DNA from 2 places in the Aquisalimonas sp. 2447 genome. Region 1 is predicted to be linked to the other one. Evidence: predicted binding sites of a transcription regulator. Region 1 holds the regulator's gene; the other holds the start of a gene.
The links. The regulator FliA, encoded in region 1, starts transcription of late flagellar genes. The targets are predictions, from matches to a motif close to GCTAAAGTTNNNNNNNNNNCNGCCGATA.
Positions count from the first base shown of each region.

Region 2: a site for FliA is predicted at 1,654-1,681, ahead of KU884_RS13285 (methyl-accepting chemotaxis protein). Genes of this name have one in related genera too.

Region 1 covers NZ_CP050695.1:2,340,533-2,346,029, reverse strand. Annotated here, with positions in the region: gene flhF (flagellar biosynthesis protein FlhF) at 1-1,218, shown strand, start outside; gene KU884_RS11015 (MinD/ParA family protein) at 1,274-2,167, shown strand; gene KU884_RS11010 (RNA polymerase sigma factor FliA) at 2,164-2,892, shown strand; gene cheY (chemotaxis response regulator CheY) at 3,029-3,409, shown strand; gene KU884_RS11000 (protein phosphatase CheZ) at 3,420-4,169, shown strand; gene KU884_RS10995 (chemotaxis protein CheA) at 4,255-5,497, shown strand, end outside.
Region 2 covers NZ_CP050695.1:2,801,042-2,806,538, forward strand. Annotated here, with positions in the region: gene mrcB (penicillin-binding protein 1B) at 1-836, opposite strand, end outside; gene KU884_RS13280 (disulfide bond formation protein B) at 986-1,504, opposite strand; gene KU884_RS13285 (methyl-accepting chemotaxis protein) at 1,802-4,027, shown strand; gene sufU (Fe-S cluster assembly sulfur transfer protein SufU) at 4,076-4,531, opposite strand; gene KU884_RS13295 (cysteine desulfurase) at 4,532-5,497, opposite strand, start outside.

The DNA.
Region 1 (5,497 bases):
CGGGAGGCGCCGTCCCTGGCCGAGCCCGCGGATTTCGCCGCCATGCTGGAGCGGGCCAATGACATCGCCGCCACCCGCGAGGACGATAGCGGTCGTCAGCGGATTGACGTCCATGTGGACGATCCGTTGACGGAGGACGACCTGGACTTGACGGGGATGGAGGCGCCCCGATCGCATGCCCGGCCCGCCCCCGCGCGTCCGGAACCTGCTCCCCGGCGCGCAGCCGCAAGCCGGGCCAGGCCCGGTCGGGAGCAGGAGGCAGCGACCGCCGCACCCCGGGACGACGCCTCGGTGGAGGCCATGCGCAGCGAACTGCGGACGCTGCGGACCCTGTTCGAGAACCAGCTTTCCGTGATGGAGTGGCAGCAGCAGGGCCGCAATCGCCCGACCCGGACCACCTTGTTACGCCAGCTCACGGAGATCGGCCTGGGGCCGGACGTGTGTCGCAAGCTGGCGGACCGGGTGGACGAGTCCCTGGCTCCGGACGTGGCGCTGCGCCAGGCCATGCATACGGTGGCGCGGCATCTGCCGGTGAAGAAGGATGATCTGCTGGACCGTGGTGGCGTGGTGGCCGTGATCGGCCCCACCGGGGTGGGCAAGACCACCACCGTGGCGAAACTGGCCGCACGTTTCGCTTTGCGGCATGGTCGGCAGACCGTGGCCCTGGTCAGCACGGACAATTACCGCATTGGCGCGCAGGATCAGCTGCGCAACTTTGCCCGGATTCTCAACGTGCCGGTGCATACCGCCGGCTCGACGGAGGAACTGGAAGAGGTGCTCGGCGACTTGGCGGACAAGCGTCTGGTACTGGTGGACACCGCCGGCATGAGCCAGCGCGACATGCGCCTGGCGGAGCAGTTCAGCACCCTGAAGGCGCTGGGGGATCGCATTCGCAGCTATCTGGTGCTGTCGGCGAACACCCAGCTGGCAACGCTGAACGAGACGGTGAAGGCGTATGCCGGGGCGCGCCCGGCGGGTTGCATCGTCACCAAGACCGATGAGGCAACCAGTCTTGGCGCGGTGATCACGGTGCTGCTGCGTCAGCGGCTGCCGGTGAGCTTCCTGGGCAATGGCCAGCGGGTGCCCGAGGATCTTGCGCCGGCACGGGGTGATAGACTGGTGCAGGAAGCCGTGGGCCTGGTGAAGCAGTATGGTCAGGCCGCCGACGACGACCAGCTGGCGGTCGCCTTCGGGGGCGGTGCCGGTCAGGGGCAGTAGGCCGCGCCGCATCGAACAATCGGAGTCATGGAACCGCGTGCGGGACGCGGATGCCATGTCGGAACAAGAGATCGAACAACGCATGGATCAGGCAGCGGGGCTGAGGCGAATGAGCAACCCGAAACCGGTCAAGGTCATTGCGGTTGCAAGCGGCAAGGGCGGGGTGGGCAAGAGCAGCGTGTCCGTCAATCTGGCGGTGGCGCTATCCACCGCCGGCAACCGTGTGCTGCTCATGGATGCCGACCTGGGGCTGGCCAACGTGGACGTGCTCCTGGGGCTCAGTCCGCGCTATAACCTGGCTCACGTCATGGATGGCGAGGCCGAGCTCGAAGAGATCCTGGTGGAGGGGCCGGGGGGCATACAGATCATCCCCGCCTCGTCGGGCACCAAGCGCATGGCGGAACTGGGGCCGGCGGAGAACACCGGCCTGATCCGCAGCTTCAGTGAGCTCAGCGGCGACTGGGACTATCTCATCATCGACACGGCGGCGGGTATCGCCGATAGCGTCATCAGCTTCGCGCGGGCAGCGCGGGAGGTGATGGTGGTGGTCTGCGACGAGCCGTCCAGCATCACCGACGCCTATGCGCTGATCAAGGTGTTGCACCGGGACTACGGTGTGGAGCGGGTGCATGTGGTGGCCAACATGGTCTCCGGCGCGGCGGAAGGCAAGACGCTGTACGACAAGCTCGCCCGGGTATGCGAGCGCTACCTGGATCTCACCGTTGCCTACATGGGCGCCATTCCCCGGGACGATGCCATGCGCAAGGCTGTGCAGCGCCAGCAGGCGGTGGTGAATGCCTACCCCGGAAGTCCGTCGGGCCGTGCCTACGCGGAAATGGCCAAGCGCGTGGACAAACTGCCGTTGCCCACCCGGGCGGAGGGGCACCTGGAATTCTTTGTCGAGCGCCTGGTGCAGTACAACGCGTCCGGCGGGGAGGTGATGCCATGAAGCCGCGCGCCGCCGCTTACACGGAGGTCCAGAAGCAGAGCAGCGAACACGACGTGCTGGTGGAGCATGCGCCGTTGGTCAAGCGCATCGCCCATCATCTCCTGGCGCGGCTGCCGGACACCGTGCAGCTGGAGGATCTGATCCAGGCCGGCACCATCGGCCTGCTGGAGGCGGCGCGGCAGTACGACACCGCCCATGGCGCCAGTTTCACCACCTACGCGGGTATCCGCATCCGCGGTGCCATGCTGGACGAGATCCGACGGCTGGACTGGACGCCGCGTTCCGTTCATCGCCGTGCCCGGGAGGTGGCCCAGGCAAGCCGGGAAATCGAACACCGCACCGGCCGTGAAGCCCGGGACAACGAGATCATGGACGCTCTGGACATGAGCGCCGATGAGTACCACCAGGTGCTCAACGACGCTTCAACGGCACGGCTGTTCAGCCTGGACGAGGTGTCTCTCACCACCGGTGAGGCGCGGGAGCCCGCCAGCGACGACGCCGGCCCGGTGAGCCGTCTGGAGGACGCCGGCTTCCGCCAGGCCCTGGCCGCGGCCATTCGCACGTTGCCGGAGCGCGAGCAACTGGTGATGTCCCTCTACTACGAGCAGGAGCTCAATCTGCGCGAGATCGGCGAAGTGCTCGGGGTGACCGAATCCCGGGTCAGCCAGATCCATGGCCGCATCATGCTCAAGTTACGCGACCATCTTGCCGACTGGACACAATAGCGGCCGGCGGACAAGTTCACGAACTGCGCCCTGTTTGGCAGAACCCGACGCAATGGTCGGGCAGGGTAGGCCACGTTATCCGCGGGAACGGCCCTGACTACAGCAAAGGTGATTCACAGTGAGTTCCGACAAGAACATGAAAATCCTGATCGTGGACGACTTCTCCACCATGCGGCGGATCATCAAGAACCTGCTCCGCGATCTCGGTTACAACAACACTGCCGAGGCGGACGACGGCAATACCGCCCTGCCGATGCTCAAGAAGGGCGGCTTCGATTTCCTGATTACGGACTGGAACATGCCCGGGATGGACGGGCTCGAGCTACTGAAGAACGTGCGCGCCGAGGAGGAGCTCAAGGATCTCCCGGTGCTGATGGTGACCGCCGAGTCCAAGCGCGAGCAGATCATCGAGGCGGCCCAGGCCGGCGTCAACGGCTATATCGTCAAGCCGTTCACCGCCGCCACGCTGAAGGAGAAGATTGACAAGATCTTCGAGCGTATCGGATCGGCCGGCTGAGGAGTGACGCATGAGCACTGAAGCCAGCGATCTCGATCGTTATGCAGAAAAGGCGCGGGAACTCCTGAACCATGTGGAGGCCGGTGACCACGAGGCGGTAGGCGAGGTTCTGGACGAGCTGACCCGCCTGCGGGAGACCGAGCTGTTCCGCGAAGTGGGCAAGCTCACCCGGGAGCTTCACGAAGCGCTGAAGTCGTTCCGCACGGATAACCGTCTGAGCGAACTCGCCAGCGAGATCCCGGATGCCCAGGATCGGCTCAACCACGTCATCGAACTCACCGACAATGCCGCGCACCGCACGCTGACGGCCCTTGAGGAATCACTGGAGTCGCTGTCGGGCCTCGGCAGCGAGGGCCGGGAACTGGCCGCGGAGTGGAAGCGCTTCCGCCAGCGTGAACTCTCCGCCACCGAATTCCGTGACCTCAGTCGGCGCATGGACGGGTTCTTCCAGCGCCTGGAGACCGAGGGCGCCACGGTGCAAAGCAAGCTCACCGACGCCCTCATGGCCCAGGACTACCAGGACCTCACCGGCCAGATCATCCGGCGCGTGATGAAACTGGTGAAGGAGGTGGAGGACGGGCTGGTGTCGCTGATCTCCATCTCCGCGCCGGAGCGGACTACGGAACAGCGGAAACCGGCCGATAAGCCGGTCACGGACCCGATGGAACTCGAGGGGCCGCAGGTACCGGGCCAGGAGTCCGACACCGCCGTGCAGGGGCAGGACGAGGTGGATGACCTGCTCTCCAGCCTGGGATTCTGAGGCGGAAGGCGGCACGGGAGCATGGGTAAGCGGGTGAAGGGGCGCGCCACGGGCAGCGCCCACCCGGGAAGCGCTTGGGGGCATTATGGCAACTGACACACAGGACGAGATCGTCCAGGACTTCCTGGTGGAATCCCGGGAGATTCTCGATGAGCTGGGCGAACAGCTGGTGCAGCTCGAGCAGCAGCCGGATCAGAAGGACCTGCTGCACGCGGTCTTCCGTGGCTTCCACACCATCAAGGGTGGCGCCGGTTTCCTCGGGTTCGATCCGCTGGTGGACGTCTGCCACCGCACCGAAGACCTCTTCAATCTGCTGCGTAACGGCGAGCGGCAGGTGACCTCGGAACTCATGGATTACGTCCTGCGCGCGCTGGATGTGGTCAACAACCAGTTTACGGACCTGCAGAACGGTGAGGATGCCCGCGGTGCGCCGGCGGATCTGCTGGAGGCCCTGGAGCGGCTGCAGCAGGAAGAGCACCTCGGGGATTCCGCGCCCGGCGCCGCGCCGGCTGCCGAGCCTGCAGTCCAGCCTGCAGCCGAGCCTGCAGCCGAGCCGCAGCCCGCGGCCAGCGGCAGCGCGCCCGCCGACGATGACATCACCGAGGAGGAGTTCGAGGCCCTGCTGGATGCCATGGACGAAGGCAAGGCGGAGGCTGCGTCGTCGCAGGCCGCGCCGCCGAGCAGCGGTGATGACGAGATCACCGACGAGGAGTTCGAGAAGGTACTCGATCAACTCCACGGCCCCGGCACGCACAAGGGCGTGCCCGACGGGGCGGATGCCGGCCAGTCGGCCGAGGCAGGCGACGGCGATGATCTCATCACCGACGATGAATTCGATGCGGTGCTCGACCAGATCCACGGGCAGGGCAAGGGCCCCACGTCCACGGATGCGGGGTCGGTAAGCCCCGAGCCGCCGGCGCCGGCGAAAGCCGAACCGCAGAAGCCGGAAACGACCCCGCCGGAGCCAGGCCGCGCCGAGGACAAGCCCGCCGCCGCAGGCGGTGGGTCCGGCGGTGGCGGCAGTGATGCCGGCGGCGCCGGGGGCGCTGGCGGAGCCAAGGGGGGAGGCAGCGGCGAGACGTCGGTGCGCGTGGATACCGGCAAGCTCGACGACATCATGAACCTGGTGGGCGAGCTGGTGCTGGTGCGCAATCGCCTCAGCACCATCCGCTCCACCTACGATGACGAGCGCATGAGCCAGGCGGTGGCGGACCTGGAACTGGTCACCTCGGACCTGCAGAACGCGGTCATGAAGACGCGCATGCAGCCCATCAAGAAGGTCTTCGGGCGTTTCCCGCGCCAGGTGCGCGACCTCGCCCGCAGCCTGG
Region 2 (5,497 bases), 460 kb from region 1:
TGCTGATCGATGCGCAAGGCGTCCAGCGGCTCGCCGAAGAAGTACTGCGCGGCCAGGCCGAAACCGTGCACGGAGCGGTCGCCGTCCTGGGCGATGAAGACCTCGTTCAGGTAGGTCTCCAGAATGTCGCGCTTGTCGTAGCGCAGTTCCAGCAGCACCGCCATGATGGCTTCGTTGACCTTGCGGGTGAAGGTCTGCTCGCCGGTGAGGAAAAGATTCTTGACCAGTTGCTGGGTGAGGGTGCTGCCACCCTGGACGATGCGCCCCGCACGGATATTGGCCATGGCGGCCCGGGCGATCCCCGACGGCGAGACGCCGAAGTGGCGGTGAAAGCGGCGATCCTCCACCGCCAGCAACGCACCGATCAGTGACACCGGAACGTCATCCAGCTGTACCAGAAGCCGGTCTTCCCGGCGGGTCGGGGCGATGGCACCAATGGTGGCCGGATCCAGCCGTGCGAGGTCCACTGGCTCGCCGGAATCCGGATCCCGCAGGGACTGCAGACGCCCGTCAGCAAAACGCAGCGCCAGAGTGCGAGCAGGCTCCCTACCGTCCCAGTACCCGAACGCCCGGGTGGTGAGCCGGAGGCGATCTCCGTCCTGCGCCCAGGTGCCGGGGCGCTGACCGCCGGCTGCAGGACGGTAGCCGGCGGCATCCAGCTCCGCCAGCAGCCCGTCCCGGGAAAGCGCCAACCCCGGATACAACTCCAGCGGTCGTGCATAGACCGTCGCGGGCACCGACCAGCGCTTGCCTTCAAACTGGCTGCGTACCTGGTAGTCCAACCAGGCGACATAGCCCCCTGCCGCCACCAGCACCAGCCATAGACCGCCGACCAACCATGATCGCAAAGGGTTGCGGCGCCGGGAGCGGGACCGGGATTGTCTGGCGGGCTTGCGCGGCATCGGGCGTTTGCTGGATCCGTGTCAGTCGATAATGGTGCCGGGGCATGGCGCGGGTCAGCGCGCCGGAATGGCGGGACAGGACGCTAGCGCGGGCGCCGGGTCATGGCGAGAGTCCACAGGCCCAGAAGCACGTACGCTCCCAGCGTCCATCCCGGCAGAGTAACGCCCAGCACAGCATGCACTTCAGCGCATTCTCCGGATCCCGCCAGCACCATGGGCACGGTCTCAAGGAACCCAAAGGCGTCGACCATGTAATCGAGCCCGGGGCCACATGCCGGGACATCCTCCGGCGGCAGGCTCTGCAGCCAGAGATGACGCGCCGCGACCGCCACACCGGAAGCCACCACCAGGGTGTTCAACCCCGCGTACACGAAACGCCCCCAACCGGGGCTGCCGTGAAGAAAGCCCACCAGGGCGACCAGAGCCATACCCACAAACACGAGCCGCTGCACCATGCATAGCGGACAGGGCTCCATTCCCGCCACCCACTCAAGCCCGTACGCCCCCGCCAGGATCAGCAGGCAGGCCAGCAGGACCACACCGTGACCAAAGCGCTGGCGCTGGCGCATACGGGTCTCACTTGTCGCAAACATGGAACGCATGGTCGTCACTTCGGCGGCGCATTCGGCGCATAGCGTAACAGACGCACCGCCCCGCAAAAGCGGGCACGTTCCACAAGGATGATTTTGCGACGCGCGGTACGCCGTGGTCGAGTTGACACCGCACGGCGACAACCAGGCTGTGACGAAACTCTCAAGGTTTCGCCGGCAACGCCGTTACTGTAATGAGGAAGCGGCGCAGACCGCAGGACATACCCGATCAGCGAGGAGCGAACAATGCACCTGCCCGTGTTTGGCAGAGGTCCCAGGGAGCGAAAGGATCAGGAACAACCGGCAGGGATGGTAAACGCGGACCTTCTGAGTCGCGTCGCATCGCACACTGATGGTCTCCAGGACACCGTGCGCCGTGTTCAGGAGGACCTTCAGGCGGTCAGCGCCCGGGTGGAGCAGGAAACCGAAGCCTTCCGGGCCTTGCTCGGGCACGGCGAACAACTCGTCGGCACCAACGAGACCACCGAGTCGGCGGCGGGAAGCGCAGGCGGGGCGGCTCGCCGCGCCAGCGGCGCCGTCAGCGACTCCAACCGGACCCTCGGCCGCTCCCTGGACGACATCGCCGCGCTCACGGACACCGTCACCGCCACGGAACAGCAAATGGCGGAACTGGAGTCGGCGCTGGACGGTGTTGACGGTGCCGCCGAGACCATCGCCACCATTGCCAAGCAGACTAACCTGTTGGCCCTGAATGCCACCATCGAGGCCACCCGCGCCGGTGGCCAGGGGCGGGGATTCGCCGTGGTGGCCGAACACGTGAAGGTCCTGGCCAAGCAGGCCGGCGATGCCACCGATGACATTGGCGGCATCCTCGACGAGCTGCGGGAGCAAGCGCGCCACCTGATCTCCGCGGCCAGCGAGTGCAGCAGTATCACCACCACCGTTCGCAGTGGCACCGACACCATGCAGACACTGCTGAACACGGTGGCCGGCGACGTGACCCGGGTGGAGGAGACCTACTCGGAGGTCAACGGTTCCGTGGAAGCCATCGACCGGCAATGCCGCCAAGTGGTCGAGGGTCTGCAGGGCATGGCCGGAGACGTGACCACCGCCCGGGAAGCACTCACGGGAGCAAGAGACCGGGCCGGTGACCTCCAGGGGACTGTCACCCAGCTGAGCACCGCCCGCGCCGGTGACACCGGCATGGAGGAAGCCGTGCAGCAAACGGCGGCGGCCACCGGCGAGCTGGCGGTCCATGTTTCGGACATCGCCGGCGATGCGGCCCGAGTCCAGGAGCGGGTTCACAACGAAACCCAGGTTCTGCAGGAGCTGGGCGGCAGGACTGCGGAACTCGCCGGCGCCACCCAGCAGGTCCATGCCAGCGCGGAAACGGCGCGGGAGACCGCGGACCAGGCGGTGAACGCCATCCATGAAGCCGCACCGGAAGTACGGGAAGCCGTTTCCGGCCTGCAGACCATGACCAGCCAGGTCAAGGATATGACCCAGCGTCTGGGCGCCTTCGAGGAAGCGCTTCAACGCATTCGCAAGGCATCCGGCGGTATCGCGGGAATCGCCAAGCAAACCAACCTCCTGGCAGTGAACGCCAGCATCGAAGCCGCGCGCAGCGGTAGCGCCGGCCAGGGATTCGGGGTTGTGGCAGAGCAGATCGGCACGCTGGCGGGCCAGACGGCGGAGGCAACTCAGGATATAGAACGCACCCTCCAGGGTCTGTCCGCAAGCACCCAGGCGCTGGTTCACCGTGGCCGCGACGGCAGCCAACGTGCGGCACAGGTGGACGAGGACAGCCGCCATATCAACGGCATTCTCGACACCATGGAGGAAGCCATCGCGTCCGTACGCGACGAATCAGCACGCATACGCGATGCGGCAACGGCCATGGAAGCGACCGGCAACCAGGTGAACAGCGGCCTGGAGGATCTGCAGCAGCAGGTGAACCACTCAGCCACGGACCTGGACAACACCAACCAGCACCTGGATGACCTCCTGCGCGCAGCCGAGACACTGCTGAACGTGTGCAACAGCACCGGCGCGGACACGACCGACCGGCCATTCATCGCGCATGCCCAGGCCGGCGCCAGGGCAATTGGCTCGGCACTGGAGCAGGCCATCGCCGAAGGCCGGCTCAGTGAGAGCGACGTCTTCGACCGGGACTACGTCCCGGTGCCGGACACCGACCCCCAGCAGTACACCACGCGCTTCGTGGAAATTACCGACGACGTCTTTCCGCCCATCCAGGAAGGCATTCTGGAAGCCCACGAGAAGATCATTTCCTGCTGCTGCACCGATGACCAGGGCTACATCGGCACCCACAACCTGCACACGTCGAAACCGCAGCGCCTCAACGAGCCGGACTGGAACCGGGCCAACTCCCGCCATCGCCAGATCTACGGCGATCGCGTCGGCCAGGCCGCGGCGAAGAACCGCGAGCCGTTCCTGTTACAGGCCTACCGGCGCAACATGGGGGAGAAGATCGTGCTGACCCGCGACACCTCGGCGCCCATTTACGTAAACGGCCGTCACTGGGGGGCGTGCCGGGTCATCCATCTGCCGTAGCCAGGGAAGAGCTGCGCAACTCGCGCGCCTCCGGCCGATTCCGGCAGGCTACTCGACCTCAGTGCTGGCCGCGCCGTCCTCGCCGTCGCCGGCCAGTGCCGCCTCCAGCGACGCCCAGGCAAGCCGCGCACACTTGACCCGGGAGGGAAACCGGCGCACGCCACGGAGCGGTTCCAGCCCCGCGGGGAGATCATCCTCGTCCTGACCGTTCATCACCGCACCGAACCGGGCGGCAATCGCTTTGGCCTCGTCCACGGGGCGGCCCTGAAGCGTTTCGGTCAGGAGAGATGCCGACGCGGTGGCAATGGCGCAGCTCTCGCCCTGGAAGCCGATGGCATGGATGAACCCGTCGCGCACGTCCAGGGTCAGTTCGATGCTGTCGCCGCACAGGGGATTGTAGCCGTGGCCGCGATGGGTCGCCGGGTCCACGGCCACGTAGTTCCGCGGGTTGCGGTTGTGTTCCAGAACCACGTCCTGGTAAAGCTGGAAGAGATCGTCGGCCATTCAGGCGAACAGTCGCCGGACCTTGTCGATGGAGGCCACCAGCTGATCCACCTCCGCCCGGGTGTTGTAGACGCCGAAAGACGCCCGCGCGGTGGCCGGAACGCCATAGCGCTGCATCACCGGCTGAGCGCAGTGGTGCCCCGAACGGATGGCCACCCCGTCATTGTCCAGGATGGTGCCGATATCATGGGGATGTGCCTCGTCCATGACGAAGGACAACGCCGCCGCCTTGCGCCGGGCGTTGCCGATGATCCGCACGCCCTCCATGACACTCACCTGCTCGTGGGCATAGGCGAGCAGATCCGCCTCGTGGGCTGCGACCTTGTCCAGCCCCAGCCCCATCAGCCACTCGATGCCGGCACCCATGCCGATGACGCCGGCGATGTTCGGCGTGCCCGCCTCGAACCGCTGCGGCGGTTCGGCGAACTCCGAGCGCTCGAAGGTGACGGTCTTGATCATGTCACCGCCGCCGTGCCAAGGCGGCATGGCAGCCAGCAGATCGTACCGACCCCACAGCACCCCGACGCCGCTGGGACCATAGGTCTTGTGCCCGGAGAAGACGAAGAAATCGCAGCCCAGGGCCTGCACGTCCACCGGCATGTGGGGCGCCGACTGGGCACCGTCCACCAGCACGGGCACATCCCGGGCGTGGGCCAGTTCCACGATCTCTCCCACCGGGTTGATGGTACCCAGGGCATTGGAGACGTGGATCACGCTGACCAGCCTGGTGCGCTCGTTGATGCGTGACGCCACATCGTCCAGGTCCAGTTCGCCAGCGTCGGAGAACGGCACCACCACCAGCTTCGCGCCCGTGGCATCGCAGAGCAGTTGCCACGGCACGATGTTGGAGTGGTGCTCCATGCCGGTGATCAGGATCTCGTCGCCGGCCTTGAGCCGCGGACGCAGGAAGCTGTTGGCCACCAGGTTGATGCCCTCGGTGGTGCCGCGGGTGAATACCACCTCGTC